DNA from 2 places in the Phyllobacterium sp. RCAM01083 genome. Region 1 is predicted to be linked to the other one. Evidence: riboswitches for the same ligand, from Rfam matches in the RefSeq annotation. Region 1 holds a riboswitch; the other holds the start of a gene.

Evidence for each region. A riboswitch is a leader RNA that binds a small molecule or an ion and turns the genes downstream of it on or off. The one in region 1 is predicted to bind S-adenosylmethionine.
Region 2: it holds a riboswitch for S-adenosylmethionine, as region 1 does, so the genes downstream of both, ACZ25R_RS18205 (O-succinylhomoserine sulfhydrylase) here and ACZ25R_RS20410 (homoserine O-succinyltransferase) in region 1, are expected to answer to the same signal.

What each region holds. Positions count from the first base shown of each region.
Region 1 is NZ_JBVFZN010000005.1:2,762,190-2,773,268, reverse strand. Features, by position in the region: gene ACZ25R_RS20445 (AraC family ligand binding domain-containing protein) at 1-564, opposite strand, end outside; gene ACZ25R_RS20440 (NAD(P)/FAD-dependent oxidoreductase) at 690-1,763, shown strand; gene ACZ25R_RS20435 (GNAT family N-acetyltransferase) at 1,821-2,219, opposite strand; gene ACZ25R_RS20430 (DUF992 domain-containing protein) at 2,433-2,948, shown strand; gene ACZ25R_RS20425 (DoxX family protein) at 3,005-3,442, opposite strand; gene ACZ25R_RS20420 (DeoR/GlpR family DNA-binding transcription regulator) at 3,702-4,466, shown strand; gene glpD (glycerol-3-phosphate dehydrogenase) at 4,589-6,118, shown strand; gene ACZ25R_RS20410 (homoserine O-succinyltransferase) at 6,178-7,101, opposite strand; SAM riboswitch at 7,132-7,209, opposite strand; gene ACZ25R_RS20405 (glutathione S-transferase family protein) at 7,303-7,920, opposite strand; gene ACZ25R_RS20400 (dihydrodipicolinate synthase family protein) at 8,007-9,170, opposite strand; gene ACZ25R_RS20395 (LacI family DNA-binding transcriptional regulator) at 9,422-10,465, shown strand; gene ACZ25R_RS20390 (Gfo/Idh/MocA family protein) at 10,462-11,079, shown strand, end outside.
Region 2 is NZ_JBVFZN010000005.1:2,313,003-2,324,081, reverse strand. Features, by position in the region: gene ACZ25R_RS18240 (GcrA family cell cycle regulator) at 1-528, opposite strand; gene ACZ25R_RS18235 (aspartate aminotransferase family protein) at 1,012-2,217, shown strand; gene argF (ornithine carbamoyltransferase) at 2,227-3,165, shown strand; gene ACZ25R_RS18225 (Hsp33 family molecular chaperone) at 3,167-4,168, shown strand; gene ACZ25R_RS18220 (alkylphosphonate utilization protein) at 4,192-4,404, shown strand; gene ACZ25R_RS18215 (hypothetical protein) at 4,435-4,743, opposite strand; gene apaG (Co2+/Mg2+ efflux protein ApaG) at 4,823-5,215, opposite strand; gene ACZ25R_RS18205 (O-succinylhomoserine sulfhydrylase) at 5,384-6,571, opposite strand; SAM riboswitch at 6,634-6,713, opposite strand; gene ACZ25R_RS18200 (2'-deoxycytidine 5'-triphosphate deaminase) at 6,797-7,891, shown strand; gene ACZ25R_RS18195 (hypothetical protein) at 7,972-8,280, shown strand; tRNA gene ACZ25R_RS18190 (tRNA-Gly) at 8,382-8,455, shown strand; gene ACZ25R_RS18185 (haloalkane dehalogenase) at 8,517-9,395, opposite strand; gene ACZ25R_RS18180 (MarR family winged helix-turn-helix transcriptional regulator) at 9,486-9,923, shown strand; gene ACZ25R_RS18175 (Holotricin-3 precursor) at 10,384-10,884, shown strand; gene ACZ25R_RS18170 (glycosyltransferase) at 10,992-11,079, opposite strand, start outside.

The DNA of each region.
Region 1 (11,079 bases):
CTCCTCCAACGTCACAGCGCGCGCCGGCTGATCATCGATCAGGTCGCGGGCACGGCCGATGGCTCGGGGTATTGCCGGAAGCCGCTGCGGATTGCCCGGTTCACCAAACACGCCGGCAAGCAGCATCAGCAGCGATTCTTCCTGCCGGATGGCCGAGGGAATGCCGGTGGTCGTCATGGCGGCGAAGAGCCGCTCGAACTGGTGCGCCAGCCGCACGTCCTGGATGACGGGCCGGGGAAATTCATCGCGTCTTTCGCCATGCTCCTGCAGATCTGCCGTCATCGCGCCAATGAGGGACGGATCGAAATAGAGCATTTTCCACGAGCGGCCTGTATCACCGATGGGCGCGCCGTCATGCACTTCGCCGGGATTGACGGTGATCATGTCGCCGGGCCCGGCCTCCACCATTCCCCGTCCGCTCAAGGATTTTTGCGCGCCCTGGTGAATGACGCCTATGCCATATTGTTCGTGCGTGTGCCGGGAAAAGCTGTGCCGCGTTGCCGCCGCGACGGCTTCCACCCCCGCGGTAGTACAGCGCATTATCCTGAACTGGCCCTTCATCATGCGGACCTTTCTATCACCGGATGTGCGCCATCACAAATTTGCGGCCTTTGCGGTGGCATTCGCCCGGAAATGATGCTGTCATTCCCCTGCGCAGAGAGTCCCGGCCTTTCCAAGAGGAATGAATCATGGCGAAACAGAAACATGTGATCGTGGTCGGTGCCGGAATTATCGGTGCGTCGATTGCCTGGCATCTGGCGCGGCAGGGGGCGGCTGTCACGGTGGTTGCCGAACAAAGCGGCGGGGTCGCCACGCCCGCGTCCTTTGCATGGATCAATGCCAGCTGGGGCAATCCCGAGTTCTATTTCCGCTTCCGCCGCTATGCGATGAAAGGCTGGCAGCGCCTGCACGATGAGCTGCCCGGCATCGGGGTGAACTGGTGCGGCGGCATCAGCTGGGATTTATCGCCGAATGAACTTGCGGCCTACGTCACGCAGCATGGGCACTGGGGCTATGGAATCAGGCGTATCGACCGGCAAGCCGTGGCCGTGCGCGAGCCTTATCTGGCGCGACTGCCGGATGCGGCTGTGCATATTGCCGAAGAGGGCGCCGTTGAGCCCGTTGCCGCGGCGCAGCGCATGCTGGCCGGGGCGCAGGCGCGCGGCGCGCGGCTGCTGGTTGGTGCAAACGTTACACGGCTCGTCCAGGAGGGCGGGCGCATTGCCGGCGTCGTTACGTCGTTCGGCGAGGTGAAGGCCGACCATGTGGTGCTCGCGGCGGGCGCCGGGGCCGCTGCCCTGGCGCAGACTGCGGGGGTGACCCTGCCCATGGAGACGCCGCCGGGTCTGATCGTTCATTCAAAGCCAATGGAGAAACGGCTCAACGGTATCGTGATCACCCCTGACCTGCACATGCGCCAGACGGCGGAAGGGCGGATCATTGCGGGCGCGGATTTTGGCGGCAGCGATCCCGGTGAGGATCAGCAGGCAACCGTGGAAGCGCTGTTCTCCCGCCTGAAAGCAAACCTCGACGATGTGGATGCTCTGGCGCTGGATTTTTTCACCATCGGCTACCGGCCGACCCCCGCCGACGGGTTCCCTATTGTCGGGCCGGCCGGACATCTCGATGGCCTTTCCATCGCCGTCATGCATTCCGGCGTGACGCTTGCGCCCGCTGTCGGCCTGCTGCTGAGCCGGGAAATTTTATCGGACACGCCGGAGGAACGATTGTCGCCATTCCGGCTTTCGCGGTTTGACGAGTGAGCGCATGCAGCTCCAAGGCATCAACCCTCCTGTGCGGGAAAACACCGATGCGCCGGATCAAGGTTGCAGCTTGATCAGTCCGGCTCCCGTCATCCTGAATCCGCAGCCCCGGTAGAACCCGGTCAGCCGGGCTTCAAAATCCACGTGCAGCCAGAAAGCTCCGCGAGCGCGCGCGAGGTTTTCAGCCTCCTTGACCAATTGCGTGGCTATGCCCTGCCGGCGGAATTTCGGGTGCACGCAGGTATCCAGAAGAAAAGCATGAACACCGCCATCCCATGCCACGTTGACGAAGCCGATCAGCCGCTGCCCGTCATAGGCCCCCACATGGGCAAGGCTGCGGGCCAGAATGACGGAGAAATCCTTCCAGACGAAGTCATCCCAGGCCCATTCCCAAAGCGCGTTCATCTCGTCATTGGACGGGAAAGGATCGATACGGAACGTGATAGCCAAATCCATGTCCTCCCCGGACATTTCCGTTGCGCAAACCTTGCAGATTGCACGGAAATTTCAATGCCGGTTTTCGCGCCTCATGCCGCTGTGCCGATTGCGCTAAGTCGGGTTGCAGGCGGCGATAGCCGGTTTCCGGAACCAAACCGGCCCGCACACGTTTGTTTTCAGGTTTCGACGGCGCATTCAAACCGCCGGGCCGCAACGGAATGAGGATAGATGATGAAAACAATGATCGTAATGGCTGCCGCTGTTTCCATGGCTCTGGCTTCGGGCGCAGGTGCCGCTCCCCTTCATCAGAAGACCAAGCACCAGGCCCATGCGGCGAATGGCCCCAAGACCCGTCTCGGCACGCTGTCCTGCGCCGTCGATGGCGGCGTCGGCATGCTGATCGGGTCGAGCAAGGCCGTTCAATGCAGGTTCATGCGGACCAATGGTTCCGTCGAAAGATACGCCGGACGCATCGGCAAACTTGGCGTCGATATCGGGGTGACCAGGAAATCCTATCTGCAGTGGGTTGTTTATACCGCTGCCGGAAACCGGGCGGGCGATGGCGCCCTTGCCGGCAATTATGTCGGCGTGACCGCGGGTGCCTCGGTTGGCCTCGGTCTCGGTGCGAACGCACTGGTCGGCGGCACATCGAAGAACTTCGGCCTGCAGCCATTCAGCGCGGAAGCCACCCAGGGACTGAATGTCGCTGCAGGCGCAACGCAGCTGACACTGCGCGCAACCCGATAGAACAGGGGCAAAATCCGGCCGCGGTTCGTCGGCGGCCGGATGCCGGCATTGCGGCGCTATCGCACAGTTGGCCCGTTCGCCGGGCGGAGCGCCATGCAAGCGCGCAGGCGCGGATCGCGCAGATAAAGCCCGCCCCAGACCATAAGCCCGAGATAGACGCCGAACAGCAAATGGCTGAAGAGGGGATTACCGACCCTGAGCTGCGTCGCTATGGCACCGCCGAGATAGCCGGTCAGCAAGATGGCGCCGAGCAGCGACGTTTGCGGGACGGCGTAAAGCACCGTGCAGATGAGCAGCAGAACGCCCAGTCCACGCGCCATGATCACACTCTCCGTATACCCCAGTTCGGCCATTGACTTGAGCACGATATCGAGCGGCACCAGTTTGATGCTGAAGTCAAACACCAGAAACAGGATGACGAGGCCGCTGAGAATCCATCCTGCCCAGCGCGCCTTGGCTGAAATTGTTGTCGGTCCGGTTCTTTCCATAATCATGTCCTCCTATGATTTGGCACGGCGTGCCAAAGATTATCGCAAGGACGAACGCAAAAAGACATTTCCGACACCGTGGCCGGAATATTTTCGGGAGGATTGACGCCAGCTCCGGACATCTTCAAACCGCGACGATGGCCGCCATGTGATTTGGCGCGTTGGAAATCACAGTCGCCTGCCAACTTCGCTTTATTGCTAATTGACATGCGCTCATTTTCATTTTCGTATAGTATTCAGAAAAACGAAACCGAAAGTATACCTCATGTTCCTGCCGCCCCGGCACGCTGAAATTCTCGAAATGGCCAAACTCCATGGCCGGGTGCTTGTGGATGATCTCGCTGCGCATTTCAGCGTGACGCCGCAGACCATCCGCAAGGATTTGAACGATCTGTGCGATCAGCGGCTGCTGAACCGGATCCACGGCGGCGCGCTGTTCCCGTCGGGTATCCAGAACCTGGAATATGAAGCGCGGCGTTTGATCGCTGCAACCGAAAAGGAGGCGATCGGTCAGGCCGCCGCCGCGCTCATTCCCGACAATGCCTCGCTCTTCGTCAATATCGGCACGACCACGGAAGCGGTCGGTCAGGCATTGCTGGGCCGGAAAGGCCTGATGGTGATCACAAATAATATCAATGTCGCCAACAATTTGCGGGTTTACCCCGACATTGAGGTGGTCATTGCCGGCGGGGTGGTACGCGGTTCCGATGGCGGTATTGTCGGCGAGGCCGCCGTGGACTTCATCCGCCAGTTCAAGGTGGATTTCGCCGTCATCGGCACGTCGGCAATCGACCATGACGGCGCATTGCTCGACTTCGATTTCCGCGAGGTCAAGGTGGCGCAGGCCATCATGGCCAATGCCCGGCACGTGATCCTGGTGTCCGATTCCACCAAGTTCGAGCGGACGGCACCGGTGCGCATCGGCCATCTGTCACAGGTCAATACGTTCATCACCGACCGCTGCGACAGCGAGATCATCCGCACGATTTGTGCGGACGCGGATGTGCGGCTGGTCGAAACATCCCGTTGAATCCCGGCTTGCCGGGTGAGTTGATGCGCGTTATATTTTCTTTTGGTTTCGTATTTGTTTCGCAGTGGTGCTATATTGGCTGGCGCTGGCGGGCAGGACGGTTGCGAACAGGGAGATGAGCGGTGGCACAGGACGGGATCTACGACATTTTCGTGATTGGCGGTGGCATCAATGGCTGCGGCATTGCCCGCGATGCGGTGGGGCGCGGCTACAGCGTGTGTCTGGCCGAGATGAACGACCTGGCCAGCGGCACCTCGTCGGCCTCCACCAAGCTGATCCATGGCGGGCTGCGCTATCTGGAATATTACGAGTTCCGCCTGGTGCGCGAGGCGCTGATGGAGCGCGAGGTGCTGTGGGCGGCGGCGCCGCACATCATCTGGCCGCTGCGCTTCGTGCTGCCGCACCATGCGGGGCTGCGCCCGGCCTGGCTGCTGCGGCTGGGCCTGTTCCTCTACGATCACATTGGCGGGCGCAGGAAGCTGCCCGCGACGCGCACGCTCGACATGACGCGCGATGCGGCGGCCAGGCCGCTGAAGTCGCTCTATACGCGGGCGTTCGAATATTCCGACTGCTGGGTCAATGATGCGCGGCTGGTGGCGCTCAATGCGCGCGATGCGGCCGACCGCGGCGCGGTGATCCGCACCCGCAGCAAGGTGACGGCGGCGCGGCGCGCGGCCGATGGCTGGACGCTGGACGTGCAGGACGCCCTGTCGGGCGCGGTGGAGACGGTGCGGGCGCGGCTCGTGGTCAATGCGGCCGGTCCCTGGGTGGACGAGGTCCTGACCGGCGTGGCCGGGCTCAAGGCGGCGCACAATGTGCGCCTGGTGCAGGGCAGCCACATCGTGGTGCGCAAAAAGTTCGACGATCCGCGCGCCTATTTCTTCCAGAACACCGACGGACGCATCATCTTCGCCATTCCCTATGAGCAGGAATTCACGCTGATCGGCACGACGGACCAGGATTATCACGGCAATCCGGCCGAGGTGACGATCACCGCTGCGGAGACCGATTATCTCTGCGCGGCGGCCAGCGAATATTTTGCCGCACCGGTGCAGCGCGCCGATGTGGTGTGGAGCTATTCGGGGGTGCGCCCGCTCTATGATGACGGGGCCTCGAAGGCGCAGGAGGCGACGCGCGACTATGTGCTGAAAAGCGATGCGCCGGCGGGGCTGGCGCCGCTGATGAACATATTCGGCGGCAAGATCACCACCTACCGGCGGCTGGCGGAGCACATGCTGGAGAAGATCGAGGAGAAGCTCGGGGCCAGGGGCAAGCCATGGACGGCGGCCGGCACGCTGCCGGGCGGCGATTTCCCGGCGGACGGCTTTGCGGCGCAGCTGCAGCGGCTGCAAGCCGACTACCCCTTCCTCGAACCGCGCCATGCCTACCGGCTCGTACGGCTCTACGGCACGCGGGCCTGGGGGCTGTTGGGCACGGCGGCATCCCCCGCCGATCTCGGCGAGCATTTCGGCTGGGATCTCTACGCGGCGGAGGTGCGCTACCTCATCGCGCAGGAATGGGCGATGACCGCCCAGGATGTCCTGTGGCGGCGCACCAAGGTCGGCCTGCATGTCACCGGCGCAGAAACCGCCGCCCTCGAAACCTTCATGGCCAAAACCGTCCTGCGCCGAGCGGACACCGCGCCGGAATAGGCTCCACGCTGCCCTATCCAGCAGTGAAGGGCGGGCAGCCGTGCTGGCCCGGCCGTCGTTTATCGGGATTTTCCGATTGAACCGATATCAAAGGGTGTCGTTTGATAAATCTCGTTTATCCAGTTGGACAGGAGCAAATGCGCATGCGAGCGCCAGCGATTGGGCGGCCGCCTTGATGTGTCGTCATCGGGGAAATAGTTGAACGGCAGGTTGATCGGTACCCCGGCCTGAATATCGCGGAAATACTCATCGGCCAGCGAACCGGAATCATATTCGAGATGGTCGAGCACATAAAGGCGGCGATACCGCGGATCTTCGACAATGCAGGCTCCCTTCTCCTCCGAATGTGCCAGCAGCGTCAGTTCCGGCCGCGCAAGAATGTCCGCCGGCCGCACCTCGGCCCAGCGTGATATCGGAACGGCGAAATCGTCGGAAAAGCCGTTGAGATAGGGCGACGCTGTCTTCAGGATTCTCTGGCTGTAGACACCGAATGCTTTTTCGCCAAGCGCATGCTTCGGCACGCCGTGGAAATGATGAAGTGCCGCCATCGCTCCCCAGCAGACATTCATCGTCGAATGGACGTTGGTTTGCGTCCACTCCAGGATATCGCGCATTTCCGGCCAGTAGCTGACATCCTCGAACGGGATTGTCTCGACGGGGGTTCCGGTAATGATGAAACCGTCGAACGTGCGGTGCTGCGCCTTTTCCCATGTCTCATAAAAGGCGCTGAGATGGTCTTCGGGCGTATTCTTCGGCTTGTAGCTGCCGACGGTCACCAGCGAAAGTTCGATCTGCAGCGGCGAAGCGCCAAGCAGGCGCGCGATCTGCAATTCTGTCTTGATCTTGTTGGGCATCAGGTTCAGCAGCCCGATCTGGAGCGGGCGGATATCCTGACGGATAGCCACGGCTTCCGTCATCACGCGTACGCCCTCGCTTACCAAAGTATCGAAGGCGGGCAGTTTGTCAGGAATCTTGATAGGCATCACGGTCACCAAAAAAGCCGATAGATCGCTTCCGGTCCGCACGCGGCCCTTTAGCGAGTTTTTTAACGTGGCTGCAAGCCGGCCGGCCAAATCACCACGGGTTCTTCAATACTGGATGCTTGTGCAAATAGCTATCGGATTCAAATGCGGCGGGCTGTCGCTCGCCGCATGGGCCAGATGAGACAGTGTTTCACTGCCGTCTCAATCGTGCGTTTCACCGGAAAAAGCGGTCGCCTGCATCGATGGCCGCCGGCAATAGCCGGCATACCACGCGGCAAGGCGCGGGCGTCCTTCAGCAAACGGATAGATGTTGCGAAACGCGATCCAGTCGAGCGTTGTCGCCAGGGCGATCTCGCCGATGCGCGGCAGGCCCTCGAGGGATGCTTCGTTCTCGGCGAAATCGCAGGCCGCGATGATTTTCTGCAACTGGGCATCGCGCATGGTCGGCCAGCGCAGAGGCTCCGGCCGTCGCTCGGTTTCCCAGCGCACCACGATGCCGGAATCGGCAATGCCCTGCGCCGCCGCCTGCAGGCGCAGTGTTTCCCAGCGTGCATTCCCGCTTGGCGGGATGAGGGCGGAGCCACCGGGGAGGGTACTGAGATAGTCCGCTATCGCAACCGAATCGAACAGCGCAAAGCTGTCTTCGCCGATCAGCACCGGAACCTTTCCCAGCGGGTTGAGCGCATAGACCGCCTCATTGCGCCGGGTCGGGCTGGTTTCGTGGTGGATGACCTCGACACTGTCCGCCAGACCGATTTCGTGAATGGCGACCAGTATCTTGCGGGCGTAGGGCGAGTGTGTCTGGTAAAGCAGCTTCATGAGAATCCCGGATGATGGAGCGAGTCGGCACGGACAATCGCCCGGCAAGCCCGCGGGATCAAGGGGGCTCCAGCAGAAGCCGGATATCAGAGACCGTATAGCTGAAGCAGGCTCTTCATGCGGCTTGTGGCAAGTTCCGGCCTGTCGAGAACATTGGCCTGATCGGCCAGCCGGAAAATATCGGCATAGTGAACGATACCGCGTGCCGACTGCATGCCGGCGGGCATGGTGAAATGGCTCTGGTGACCATTGAGCCAGGCCAGGAAAACCACTCCCGCCTTGTAATACTGCGTCGGGGCTTCGAAGATTTTTCGGGAGAGCGGCACGGTAGGTTCGATCACCGCGCGGAAGGCCGTCGTCTCGCCCTTTGCCAGCAGCGCCAGTGCCTTCGAGGCCTGCGGCGCGACCGCATCGAAAATGCCGAGCAGGGCGTGGCTGTACCGTGCGCCGTCGCCTTCGATCAGTTCGGCATAATTGAAATCATCGCCGGTGAAGCACAGGACCCCCTCGGGCAGCCGGTTGCGCAGGGTGATTTCCCTGGTGTTGTCGAGCAGCGAAATCTTGATGCCTTCGACCTTGTCCCTGTTGTCATTGATGATGGCAAGCACGGTTTCCAATGCGTCGTCGAAGGCATGGGAGCCCCAGTAGCCGGCAAGGTGCGGATCGAACATGTCACCGAGCCAGTGCAGGACGACCTTGTTGCGCGTCTGGCGCAGGATTTCGCCGTAGACGGCCCGGTAGTCATCCGGGGATTTTGCTATTTTGGCGAGCGCCCGGCTGGCCATCATCACGGCCCGGCCGCCCTCAGCCTCGACAAAGCCGATCTGCGTCTCATAGGCGGCGATCACGTCTGCGAGGCTGCGGGTGTTTTCCGGCGCCAGCTGGTCGGTCCCGGCACCGCAGGCAAGGTCCGCCCCCGGCACGCTGCGCGCCTCGGCGAGCGAGCGGCGGATCAGTTCCTGCGCGCCTGCCCAATTCAGCCCCATGCCGCGCTGGGCCGTGTCCATGGCTTCGGCGATCTTGAACCCAAGTGACCAGAGATGATGGCGAAAGGCCATGGTGGCATCCCAGTCGATGGCGGGCGAACCCCAGGGCGCGCTGTCCCGAAGCGGATCTGACACCACATGGGCGGCCGCGTAGGCGATACGGCTGAAGGATGGCGGAGCATCCGGCCGCGCTGTCGGCTCGCCGGAAAGGCGGTAGGCTGAAAGTGTGCCGTCGGCGGCGGGCAGGTTCAGAACTAGGCTCATCATATCGCTCCCGGTCATATGAAGGGTTTTGTAATTTGGAACGTTCCAAAAAACAAGAGAAAAAATCCGAACCTTTGTGCAGCCGAAAAATGAAAGGTCGCCGGCTGAGAGAGTTAAAATGAGCAGGAAATCACCGTAAATCATGGCTTTCTGTGCTGTCGTGACGATGTATCGTGATAGTCCTTGATTTTTCCTGCTTGACATATTTGGAACGTTCCAATTATATCCATCGTCTGACTGGGAGGAAGACCGTGAGCCGAAGCCGGACAACCGTTGTGGATATTGCGCATGCCGCCGGCGTGTCGAAATCCACCGTGTCGCTGGTTCTGCAGGGCAGTCCGCTGGTCAATGAAAAGACCCGTGAGAAGGTCAACAGCGTCATCGCGGATCTCGGCTATGTCTATAATCGCGGTGCGGCCAACCTGCGCCAGGCGCGCTCGAAAATCGTCGGCATCGTGGTCAATGATCTTACCAACAGCTTCTTCGCCGAACTCGCCGTCGGCATGGATATGGTCGTTCAGTCGGCAGGCTACGTGCAGTTCCTTGCCCATAGCGGCGAGAGCGTCGACCGCCAGCGCGAAGTCATCGCGTCCATGCGGGAAAACGGCATTGCCGGGATGATCCTGTCGCCGGCGCGCGGTACCGAGGCGGCGGATATCAAGCCGTTGATCGACAGCGGTATTCCGGTGGTGGTCGTGGTGCGCAATCTGCCGGGTGCCAAGGTCTCCACCCTGCTTTCCGACAATTATACCGGCGCGAAGGCGGCCGTGCGTCATCTGGTTGCCCTTGGCCACACGCGCATCGGCTTCATGGGCGGCTTTCTCGATACCGCGGTTTTTGCCGAGCGGCTGCGCGGTTATCGCGATGCCCTGCAGGAAGCGGGCATTGCCGTCGATGAGGCGCTGATCATCCATTCCGCGCCGTCCCGCGCCGGTGGCGTTGCCGCTGTCGAGCGCATGATGCTCCATCCCGATCGGGCAACGGCGGCGCTGTGCCTCAATGATGCGGTGGCCTTCGGTGTCTGCGATGGTTTGCGGGCCGTCGGCATCGAGCCCGGCAAGGGTTTTGGCGTGATCGGTTTCGACGACGTGATCGAGGCCAAGACCGCCGTCCCGGCGCTGACAACCGTTTCGGTCGACCCGCAGGGCATGGGCCAGCGTGCGGCCCAGCTCCTGCTCAAGCAGATCAATGCCGGCGGCAATGAACAGGAATCGCTGGTGACGTCCGTGCGCCTTGTGGTGCGGCAAAGCTGCGGTGCGCCGGTCAGGAACAATCATCTGGAGGAAATGGCATGACGCGGTGGGGATTGATCGGAGCAAGCACGATTGCGCATGAATGGGTGATCGATGCGATCCGTGCCGAAGGCGGCGAGATCGTTTCCGTCATGAGCACCAGTGCCGAGCGTGGCCGGAAATATGCTGCCGATCACGGCATTGCCAAATCCGTTGCATCCCTCGATGCGCTGGTCGGCGATCAGGATGTCGATGCGGTCTATATCTCGACCACCAATGAGCTGCACAGGGATCAGGTGCTCGCGGCCGCGGCTGCGGGAAAGCATGTGCTGTGCGAAAAGCCGCTGGCCATGAGCCTTGCGGATGCGCGGGCCATGGTTGACGCCTGCCGCGCGGCCGGTGTGGTGCTTGGCACCAATCATCATCTGCGCAATGCCGCGAGCCACACCGCCATGCGCGATGCCATTGCTGCCGGCCGGATCGGTACGCCGCTTGCCGCCCGGGTTTTCCATGCGGTCTATTTGCCGCCGCACCTGCAGGGCTGGCGGCTTGACAAGCCGGAAGCTGGCGGCGGCGTCATCCTGGATATCACCGTGCATGATACGGATACACTGCGCTATGTGCTGGGCGACGATCCTGTCGAGGCGGTTGCCGCCAGCCAGATCGGCGGCCTCGGC
Region 2 (11,079 bases), 450 kb from region 1:
TTACCGGGCGCGGCGGCGATCGGACGCCGGCTGATAGGCCAGGCGGGCATGATAGGTGCAGTATGGGCCGCCTTCGCCGACATCATTTCCGCAGAAGTGAAAATCAGGCTGCAACGGATCGCCCATCGGCCACTTGCAGGTGCGCTCGCTGAGCTGCACCAGTTCGAGACGCCGCGAGATCGGCACCACGACATCCGTCGAGGGCTTCATCACGGTCTGCGTAACCGTGTCGACAAAATATTCCTGCTGCAGCGCTGTTGCGCCAACGCTCTTGGTCACAACGCGGCTCGTCATCTGCGCCGACGTGCTGACGCTGCTGCGATGCCCGGCCGAAGCGGTCGTGTTGACTTTCTTGCTGCGTGTCTGGGTCGATGTGGTCTTGCCGCGGCCTGACAGTTTCAGGCGGTGCACCTTGCCGATGACCGCATTGCGGCTGACGCCACCCAGCTGTGCAGCGATCTGGCTTGCGCTCAGACCTTCGGCCCAAAGCTTCTTCAGCTGTTCTACGCGCTCATCTGTCCAGTTCATCTTCCTTGGCTCCGTATTGTGCGGACTCTAGGCTGAATCCTTCCCTCACATCTGGATTGCTCCAGATTGCAGATACTATATCTATCCAGGTGACGAGGTCCGCCGCACGAAATCTAGCTATTCCGTTTCTCAAGCTACAATATGCGATGACTCTGTGACAAGAGTCGGGCGTGGGAAGCGGCTTGCTTTTTTGGGTTTTCCCCAACTTGCGCGTGAAAACGCGGCATAAATGACATTTCTCGCAAATCCCGTCGCTTTCCGTATGGTCGCTTGGCTACAGATTTGAAAACCTTATGGAAAGACCGCCTCGCGCGGACGCACTGTCGCGTCTATGTTTTTGAAGTGTTCATTTGACAATTGCGGATTGAATGATGATATTACCAGCGTCAGGCCGCCCTTGTGGGCGGCTTTTTGATTTCATCGCTGCCGGTTTCTTCTTAGCAAACAGCAGATCAAAACAGGGTATTGGAGGCCCGAAACGACATGACGGACGCAAACGCGCAACCGCTATACGACACTTTTGCTCGTGCGGATCTGCGCTTTGAGCGAGGAGACGGTGTTTGGCTGACGACCGAGAGCGGTGAACGCTATCTGGATTTCGCTGCCGGCATTGCCGTCAATTCGCTGGGTTATTCGCATCCGCATCTCGTCGAAACCCTGAAGACCCAGGCTGACAAGCTTTGGCATCTGTCCAATATTTATGAAATTCCGGGGCAAAGACGTCTTGGTCAGCGTCTCGTGGACAACACGTTTGCCGACAAGGTGTTTTTCACCAATTCCGGGGCGGAAGCGCTGGAATGCGCGATCAAGACCGCCCGGCGCTATCACTATGTCAACGGTCACCCGGAACGGTTTCATATCATCACCTTCGAAGGCGCGTTCCATGGCCGCACGCTGGCGACGATTGCTGCCGGCGGCCAGGAAAAGTATCTCGAAGGCTTCGGCCCCAAAGTCTCGGGCTTCGATCAGGTGCCCTTCGGTGACGAGAAGGCATTGAAGGCGGCCATTGGTCCCCAGACCGCCGCCATCCTGATTGAACCGATCCAGGGCGAGGGCGGTGTGCGTCCCGTGCCGGATGAGGATTTGCGCCGTCTGCGCAAGATTTGCGACGAGAACGGCCTGCTGCTGATCCTCGATGAAGTTCAGTCGGGTGTCGGACGTACGGGCAAGTTCTTTGCATATGAGTGGTCGGGTATCACGCCCGATATCATGGCTGTCGCCAAGGGCATCGGCGGCGGTTTCCCGCTCGGCGCTTGTCTCGCAACGGCCGAGGCAGCCAAGGGCATGACAGCCGGCGTGCATGGCACGACCTATGGCGGCAATCCGCTCGCCATGGCCGTCGGCAATGCCGTGCTCGATGTCATTCTCGCCGATGGCTTTTTCGAGCATGTGCAGCAGGTCGCCCTCTTCATGAAGCAGGGCCTCGCCTCGATCTCCGATCGCTATCCCGAGGTTATTGCGGAAGTACGCGGCCGCGGCTTGTTGATGGGCATCAAGAGTGTTGTTCCCAATACAGCGCTCGTTCAGGCACTGCGTGACGAACACCTGCTCACCGTTGGTGCCGGCGACAACGTCATTCGGTTGCTGCCGCCTTTGGTCGTGACCGAAGAAGAGGCCCGCGAGGCCCTTTCCCGGATTGAAGCCGCTGCCGAACGTCTGTCGGTCACGGCCCGGCAGAAGAGTGCGTAGGGAACTGTCATGACAATCAAGCAGGACCTCCGTCACTTCACGGACATCTCGGCGCTTTCTTCCGGTGTGTTGCGTTCCATTCTTGATGATGCGCGCGCGCGCAAGAACCGCCTCAAGGCAGGCAATATTGAGAAGCCCTTTGCAGGCAAGGTGCTTGCGATGATTTTCGACAAGCCTTCGACGCGGACCCGCGTGTCCTTCGATGTCGGCATGCGCCAGCTGGGCGGCGAAACCATCATGCTCACCGGTTCCGAAATGCAGCTCGGCCGCAGCGAGACCATTGCGGATACGGCAAAGGTGCTTTCGCGCTACGTCGATATCATCATGATGCGCACGACGACCCATGACCGGCTGATCGAAATGGCTGAGAATGCCACGGTTCCCGTCATCAATGCCCTGACGGACGACACGCATCCTTGTCAGATCATGGCCGATATCATGACGTTCGAAGAGCATCGCGGTCCGGTCAAGGGTAAGACGTTTGCCTGGACAGGCGATGGCAACAATGTGCTGCATTCGCTCGTTGAAGCGGCTGCGCGCTTTGATTTCAACCTGAACATTGCCACGCCGGAAGGCAGCGAGCCCGAGAGCAAATATCTCGCCTGGGCCAAGAGCGCCGGCGGTAATGTCAAGCTGACATCCGATCCTATCGCGGCTGTCGAGGGCGTTGACTGCATCGTCACCGATACATGGGTTTCTATGGGACAGGAAGGCCGTGCGCGCGGTCACAATGTGTTCATGCCCTATCAGGTCAATGATGCCCTGATAAAGCACGCGCATCCCGATGCCCTGTTCATGCACTGCCTGCCTGCTCATCGCGGCGAAGAAGTAACGGATTCCGTTATTGACGGGCCGCACTCGGTCGTTTTCGATGAAGCCGAAAACCGGTTGCATGCGCAAAAAGCCATTCTAGCCTGGTGTCTCGAAGGAGGTCGCCCGCGTGTCTGATATGCCTGACATCACCAAGCGCTCCGACGAATACGTCTTCGCCGGGGATGATGCGGTTGTGCCGTTCCAAGTCGAGACACTCGATGCCCGCGGCCGCGCCGTGCAATTGGGTGCGACGCTGGACGATATTCTCAGCCGGCACGACTACCCGGAGCCGGTTGCAAAGCTCCTGGCCGAAGCGATTGTCCTGACCGTGCTCTTGGGAACGTCACTGAAATTCGACGGCAAGTTCATTTTCCAGTCGCAGTCCGATGGGCCTGTGGACATGCTGGTGGTTGATTTCCGCACGCCGAATTCGGTGCGCGCCTATGCCCGCTATGACGAAGACCGGCTGGCCGAGGCGATCGCCGCGCACCGGCTTTCGCCGGAGCAGTTGATGGGGACGGGAACGCTGGCGCTGACGGTTGATCAGGGCGAGTACACCCAGCGCTATCAAGGTATCGTTGCACTCGATGGTTCCAACCTGGAGGAAATAGCCAAGACCTATTTCCGCCAGTCGGAGCAGATTCCGACCGATATCCGCCTGTCCGTCGCCAAGCTCATAGAACGCGGCGAGGATGGCAAACCTGTCGAGCAATGGCGCGCCGGAGGGCTGATCGTGCAGTTCCTGCCGGAATCCGAGCTGCGTATCCGCCAGCGTGATCTGCCTGCGGGCGATGCGCCGGATACCGACGAGGATGAGGACGATATTGAAGAGGACGATGATTGGGCTGAAGTGAAAGCTCTGGTTGCGACCATCGAGAGTTCGGAACTGACCGATCCGCAGGTGGGCGCGGAGCGGCTGCTGTACCGCCTGTTCCATGAACGCGGCGTCCGCGTGTTCGACGCAGTGCCGGTGAATGACGATTGTTCCTGCTCGCGTGACAAGATTGCAGGCGTCCTCTCCGGATTTACCGCCGAAGAAATCACGGACAGCATCGAAGATGGCAAGATCAGCGTGACCTGCGAGTTCTGCTCGACCCATTACGAGTTTGACCCGGCGGAATTCCTGCCAAAGAACTGATTATCCAAACGAGGATTGCCCCTGTGGACGTACGCGACAGCAACGGAAATGAGCTTCAGGACGGCGATTCCGTCACCTTGATCAAGGATCTGAAAGTCAAGGGAACATCTGAGACGATCAAGCGGGGTACGCTCGTCAAGAATATCCGCCTGAACGGCCGCGAGGGCGAAGTCGAGTGCAACACCAAACAGGTCAAAGGCCTGGTTCTGAAAACGGAATTCGTCAAGAAGGCGTAATGCGGCGTCACAAGTGCCGCAGGTGAATTGCTATTTCAGCAGCCCGTTGGCGATCCGCCAGGATACCAGCGCCTCGTGGGCAGCGGTGACGGCAACCAGGACAATCAGGAACGCACCGATGATCAGCCACAACGGCCACGGCTTCGCCGAACGTTTGGCGAAGAGGCCGACGACAAGGCCCGGCACAAGCGCCAGCGCCAGAAGTTCCGGCATGCCGGCCTTGCCGGCCTGAATGCTTGGCAGGGCATAGCCCATAAAAAGTGCGCCGACACCAATGGCAAAGGTGACAACGGAGCAGGCAAGCGCCTTCAGGTACGGCATTTCAGTTTGGCTGGTCATCAGGGCGTGTACTCATGCATGTGATCAAAACGGCGCTTGCAACGATTGCGCTCCGCAAAGGCAACAGTCCGGTCGAGAATTAATTCAATGTCCGCAATTGATCCGGCAAATCAAGCGAAAAAGCCGGTATCTCGATGTCGAACAAGTTTCCGGTTTCGCTTTCCATGGAATAACGGCCAACCATCACACCGGATGTCGTTGTCAGCGGGCAGCCTGAGGAATACTGGAACGAGTCTCCGGGATTGAGCACCGGCTGTTCACCGATGACCCCAGGGCCGCGAATCTCTTCGATCTGGCCGTTCCCATCGGTGATTTTCCAATAGCGTGCCCGAAGCCGGACGGTGCCGTCGGATTCATTGGCGATCGTAATCCGGTATCCCCAGACATATCTGTTTTCTTCCGGATTGGACTGCTCCTCCAGATAGAATGGTTCTACGATTACTTCAATATTCTGAGTGACTGCGCGATACATGATAAACCTTGTCTTATCAATGATATTGCGGGTCGTGGCCGTCTCGTCAACCATTACAATACATAAAGATGATTAAATTTAATGTGAATAGCCAACATTCTGCAACGTTTATACTTAAATATACCGCTCCCGCACTGAAATTGGTTTCAGTGCGGGATTGGTTCTGTCTTACTTGGCTGCCTTGAGGGCAGCATCGAAATCCTCGATCAGATCGTCGGCATCTTCCAGGCCAACCGACAGGCGCAGCAGCCCGTCCGAAATGCCAAGTTCTGCACGTGCTTCATCTGTAAGGTTTTTGTGCGTGGTTGTCGCGGGGTGTGTGATGAGACTCTTCGAATCTCCAAGATTGTTGGAAATCCGCACCACTTCCAGTCCGTTCTCGCAATCAAAGGCCGCCTTCTTGCCGTCCTTGAGTTCGAAGGCCACGAGCGTGGAACCACCGGTCATCTGTTTGGCGATGATGTCCGCCTGTGGGTGATCCGCACGGCCGGGGTAAATAACCCTGGAAACTGCCGGATGATCCGCGAGGAAGTCGGCAATTTTCGCCGCACTTTCGGTTTGCTGGCGGACGCGGACGGGCAAGGTTTCAAGCCCCTTCAACATGATCCAGGAATTGAACGGGCTGAGGCCCGGGCCGGTGTGGCGGAAATATTCGTGGAGGTTTTCGTCAATCCACTTCTTGTCGGAAAGGATGACGCCGCCAAGACAGCGTCCCTGGCCTTCAATGTGCTTGGTGGCCGAATAGACGACGATGTGGGCGCCAAGTTCCAGCGGCTTCTGGAACAGCGGGGTCGCAAACACATTGTCGACGATCAGTTTGGCGCCGACGGAATTGGCGACCTTGGCCACGGCGGCAATATCGACGATCTCGAGGGTCGGATTGGTCGGGCTTTCCAGGAACAGCGCCTTGGTGTTCGGGCGGATGGCCTTTTCCCAGTTCTCGGCCTTGGAGCCGTCGATCAGGGTGAAGTCCACGCCATATTTGGGCAGGAGCGTCTCGATGATGTAGCGGCACGAGCCGAACAGGGCGCGCGCGGCCAGAACGTGGTCTCCGGCCTTGACCTGACACAGGATTGCCGCCGCAACCGCAGCCATTCCCGAAGCCGTTGCGCGCGCATCTTCCGCGCCCTCGAGCGCGCACATGCGCTTTTCGAACATATCGGTTGTCGGATTGGCGTAGCGCGAATAGATGAAGCCGGGTTCTTCGCCTTTGAAGCGGGATTCGGCGGCTTCCGCCGTGTCATAGACAAAGCCCTGAGTGAGGAAGAGGGCTTCCGATGTTTCACCGAAACCGGAGCGCAAGGTTCCGGCATGAACGAGTTGTGTCGCGGGGCGCAGCTTACGGGTTGTGGTCATCGTCTTCTCAATCTGCCAGAATCTGGCCAATAAAAAACCGGCCTTGCGGGAATCGCAAAAAGGCCGGACGAGACCGGGCCTCTTTTAGCAAATTGTTTAACGTGGCTGCAAGCCGGCCGGCCAAATCACCACGGGATAAAATTGCTTTAATCCTCTTGGCGGCTTGCGTCAATCGGGTGAGACGCTAAAGCTTTTGGGAAATTATATGAGGTTTCGGCGGTCGATATGAGTATACGTGAAGCGGGCATTCTGGCGGATAGCGGCATCAGGGCATTGCATCAGGCCGGTGCACTGAAAACCGAGCGTGATTTCGACGCTGATCAGATCCAGCCGGCCAGCCTGGACCTGCGCCTGGGCACGAAAGCCTATCGCGTACGGGCCAGTTTCATGCCGGGGCCCGGAACCCCCGTCATCAACAAGCTGGAAAAACTCAAGCTGCACGAGATCGACCTCAGTCACGGTGCCGTGCTGGAAACCGGCTGTGTCTATATCGTCCCGCTGCTGGAAAGCCTGGCGCTGCCTGCCGGGGTTTCCGCATCGGCCAATCCCAAGAGTTCGACCGGGCGTCTTGATATTTTCACCCGCGTCATCGTTGACGGGGCACAGGAATTCGACAAGGTGCCGGCGGGATATAATGGCCCCATCTATCTCGAAGTCAGCCCGCGTACCTTCCCGATTGTGGCGCGTGCAGGATCGCGTCTCTCCCAGATACGCTTCCGCACCGGACGGGCGCAGCTCGACGAGACGGAACTGACCGCACTGCATGCAAGCGAGACGCTCGTGGCGTCGGACACGCCGAACATATCGGGCGGCGGCATTGCCCTGTCCATCGACCTGACCGGCGATGCGAACGGCCTCGTCGGTTATCGCGGCAAGCACCACACGGGCGTGGTGGATGTTGACAAGCGCGGGGCGCATGACCTCTTCGATTTCTGGGAGCCGATCCATGATCGCGGCGCGCGCGAACTGGTGCTCGATCCCGATGAATTCTACATTCTCGTGTCGCGTGAAGCCGTGCATGTTCCTCCGCTTTATGCGGCGGAGATGACGCCGTTCGATCCGCTGGTCGGCGAATTCCGCGTGCACTATGCCGGGTTCTTCGATCCGGGTTTCGGGCACACCGCTGCAGGCGGAACCGGCAGCCGCGCGGTGCTTGAAGTGCGCAGCCACGAGGTGCCATTCATTCTCGAACATGGCCAGATCGTCGGCCGCCTGATCTATGAGCATATGCTGGAGCGGCCCAAGGCCCTTTATGGCACCGACCTCGGCTCGAACTATCAGGCGCAGGGCCTGAAACTCTCCAAACATTTCCGCTCGTGAACCGCGGTTGATTGACAAGACGCCGATTTGACGGCCTGGATGTATTCCTGGGATTTGTCATGCAGGATTGGAGGTTTGCGATGCCTCGGAAAACCGGCTCGAAACGGCGTGCAGCAGCTGTCGTGCTCGCCATTCTGACGTTCATTGCGCTGCTGCCGCTGTTGTCGGTCCTGGTGACCTATGCGATCGCCAATACGCTTGGCTGCACGGTGGATGAGAACAGCGTTCACCCGTGTCTGCTGGGCGGCATCGACATTGGCGATACGCTTTACACGATGGGTGTGCTGGGCTGGCTGATGATCCCGGCCGCGCCGCTTCTGCTGATTGCGGTGCTGGGCTGGATCGGCCTTGGCATTGTCGCTATCGCCGGCCGCATGCGCCGTAGCTGATATACACGCTGTTTGCAGGGTGATGTGCGAATCCGGTTGACTATCGATCCCGGCTGCTTTTCATTCCGGTTATCTGCCCCGAGGCAAGTCCGCGGGCATAGGCGGGTGTAGTTCAATGGTAGAACGGCAGCTTCCCAAGCTGCATACGAGGGTTCGATTCCCTTCACCCGCTCCATCCCTTGTTTGCATGGAACGCAAGACGGCAGCAGGGATGCCGCCTCGCGTTGACCCGGTTGTCAAATATTGATCTGCTCCAGCCACTTGCCAAGTGATTGCGCGATTTCCTCGGGTTGATCTTCCGGTGCATTGTGTTTGGCGGCACCGCAATTGACAACGCTGAGGTTGGCATAGTTGGCCCTGCACCAGGCTACCATGTCCGCCCCGATCGCCAGGTTTTTTCCCGATCCTTCGAACGCAATCAACAGTTTCGGAACATCGACACTGTCGGCAAGCCAGGTGTTGAAATGCCGCATTCTTTCAATCAGCGCCGCCGGTTCCTCATCGACAGGCATTGAGCGCGTCCATTCGAGAATGGCCCGGCGGCTTTCAGGGGTGGTGTATGACTGCGTATAGGCATGGATATCTTCGCTTGAAAGGCCGGAAAGCACCGTTGCCTGCAAGGTTTGTTCGATGAAGCTATTGCTCTGGAGCACGATGGTCTCGCCAAGCCCCTCCGTCTTCAATGCCCGAAACCGTTCTGCAACCTCCGGCGGAAAATCGGCCCACCGCATCGGCCGCAGAATTGTTTCCATGAAGGCGACGCCCCGCACCCGCTCCGGATGACGCGCCGCCCAATCCAGGGCGAGCGTACCGCCCCAGTCGTGGCCAACAAGGATGACATCGGATAGTCCCAGTGCATCGAACCAGGCATCGAGATAGCGGGCTTGATCGGCAAAACTGTAGTCGAGGGAGGGGCGGCCCGAGCGCCCCATGCCGATCAGATCGGGAGCCAGACGGCGATAACCCGACAGAGCGGGGGTAATGTTTCTCCACAAATGCGATGTGGTGGGATTCCCATGGAGAAATACAATGGGCGTACCCACGCCCGTTTCTTCGTAGTATAGGGTTGAATCAAGGATGGAGATGGATGGCATGAGATTGTCCTCTTCAGATATTGACAGGTAACTGTCTAATATCGTGTAGACAGTCACCTGTCAATATCTGAAGGATTCTGGCTCCGCACACGAACGGGAAACAGCACGCTGATGAGTTCACCAACGCCCAATCTCGGAATTCTTCTGCGGCTCCTGCATCAGCAATGGACGCAGGCTATCGACACCGCGCTCGATGAGGCGGGGTTCGTCGATATTCGCCCATCCCATTCGAATGTATTGGCCTTTACGCCTTCATCTGGAATTCAGGTCAGCGAACTGTCGAAACTGTCAAAAACCCGCAAACAATCGATCACCCAGGCGGTGGAAGAGCTTGAAAAGCTTGGCTATGTGGAGCGTCGCCCCGATCCTCGGGACAAGCGGGGGCGATTGGTCTTTCTCACAGTCCGGGGGCAGGCGGTGCAGCCCACGGCGATGGCGGCGGGCAAACGTATTCAACAGAACTGGGAAAGCGTCGCCGGCAAAGAGAATATCGACGTTTTGACGTCCACTCTGCAGCTTGTGCTGGAAAAATTGCCTCGCGGCGAATAGACCCGCCTGCTTTTCGCTTGCCGCGGCGTGCTTGTTTGAATGTTCATCAACAACGGCGTAATGTGGAGAGGGATCATCTGGAGGGAGCTGTCATAAAGAATATTCTTTCCCTAGTGGCTGCTGGCCTCATCGCGCTTGTGATGGGCCTGACATCAATCGTATCCGCGCAGGCCTCGCCTATCTCCGTCCAACGCGCGCCGATCGCTTCGAATGTGGAGCTGGTCAAATACAAGCACAATCGCGGCAGGCATTGGGGCCACCGCCATCATTATCGGCACGGCTGGAGAGGTCATCACCATCGCCGCCACCACTGGAATAATCGGCACCACCGTCCCGGCTATTGGAAGCACCATCGTCATCACAGGCACTATTATCGCTATTAGCGCCTCATAATGGCCCTAAACGGATTCTTAACGTTCCGGCAGGGGAACGATCACCGGGACATATTGAGGAGATGGGTATGACTCTTGTGAAGCGCGGTTTTGTTGCCGTTGCATGTTTTGGTTTGCTGGTTGCCGGCACAGCACTCTCGACGACGGGCAATTACAGCCTTGTCAGTTCTGCACTGGCCAAAAATGGCAATGGCAACGGTGGCGGCGAGGGCGGCGGAAAAGGCAATGGCGGTGAAGGCCATGGCAATGCCAAGGGCGACCACGCAAATGACAAATCCAAGACCAAGGAAGCAGATCTGAGCGACAGGGATCTGGACAAGAATACCTTGGGTCCGCTTAACGCAGCACATGCATCCGCGCGGGCACGGGAGCGGGCAGCCCCCAATTCCTCCGTCGGTAAGATCGCCGCTTACGAACGCAGCCGCGAAGCAGCCCTTGCCATTACTGATCCCACGTTGCGGGAGCAGGCCCTCGAAGCCGCGGAAGCCAAATTGAGCACGGATTTCCATCGGACACTCACGACGGCGCAAATTGACAAAGTGAACGACCTGTTGGACGCCCGCCGCTGAGACCGAAATGGCCAATCGACAGGATTGGTGCGATATTCCAAAGCCCCCGTATCTCCGGACGCGGGGGCTTTTGTAATTGAGGTGGTCCTCGCGCCGGATATTTTCGACTACGGCGATTTGTTTTGCCGCTTTGAGCGCGCCCGCAACACTGCACCAACGCGCCTGAGTGGAGATGGTATGAGCGCTTGATATATG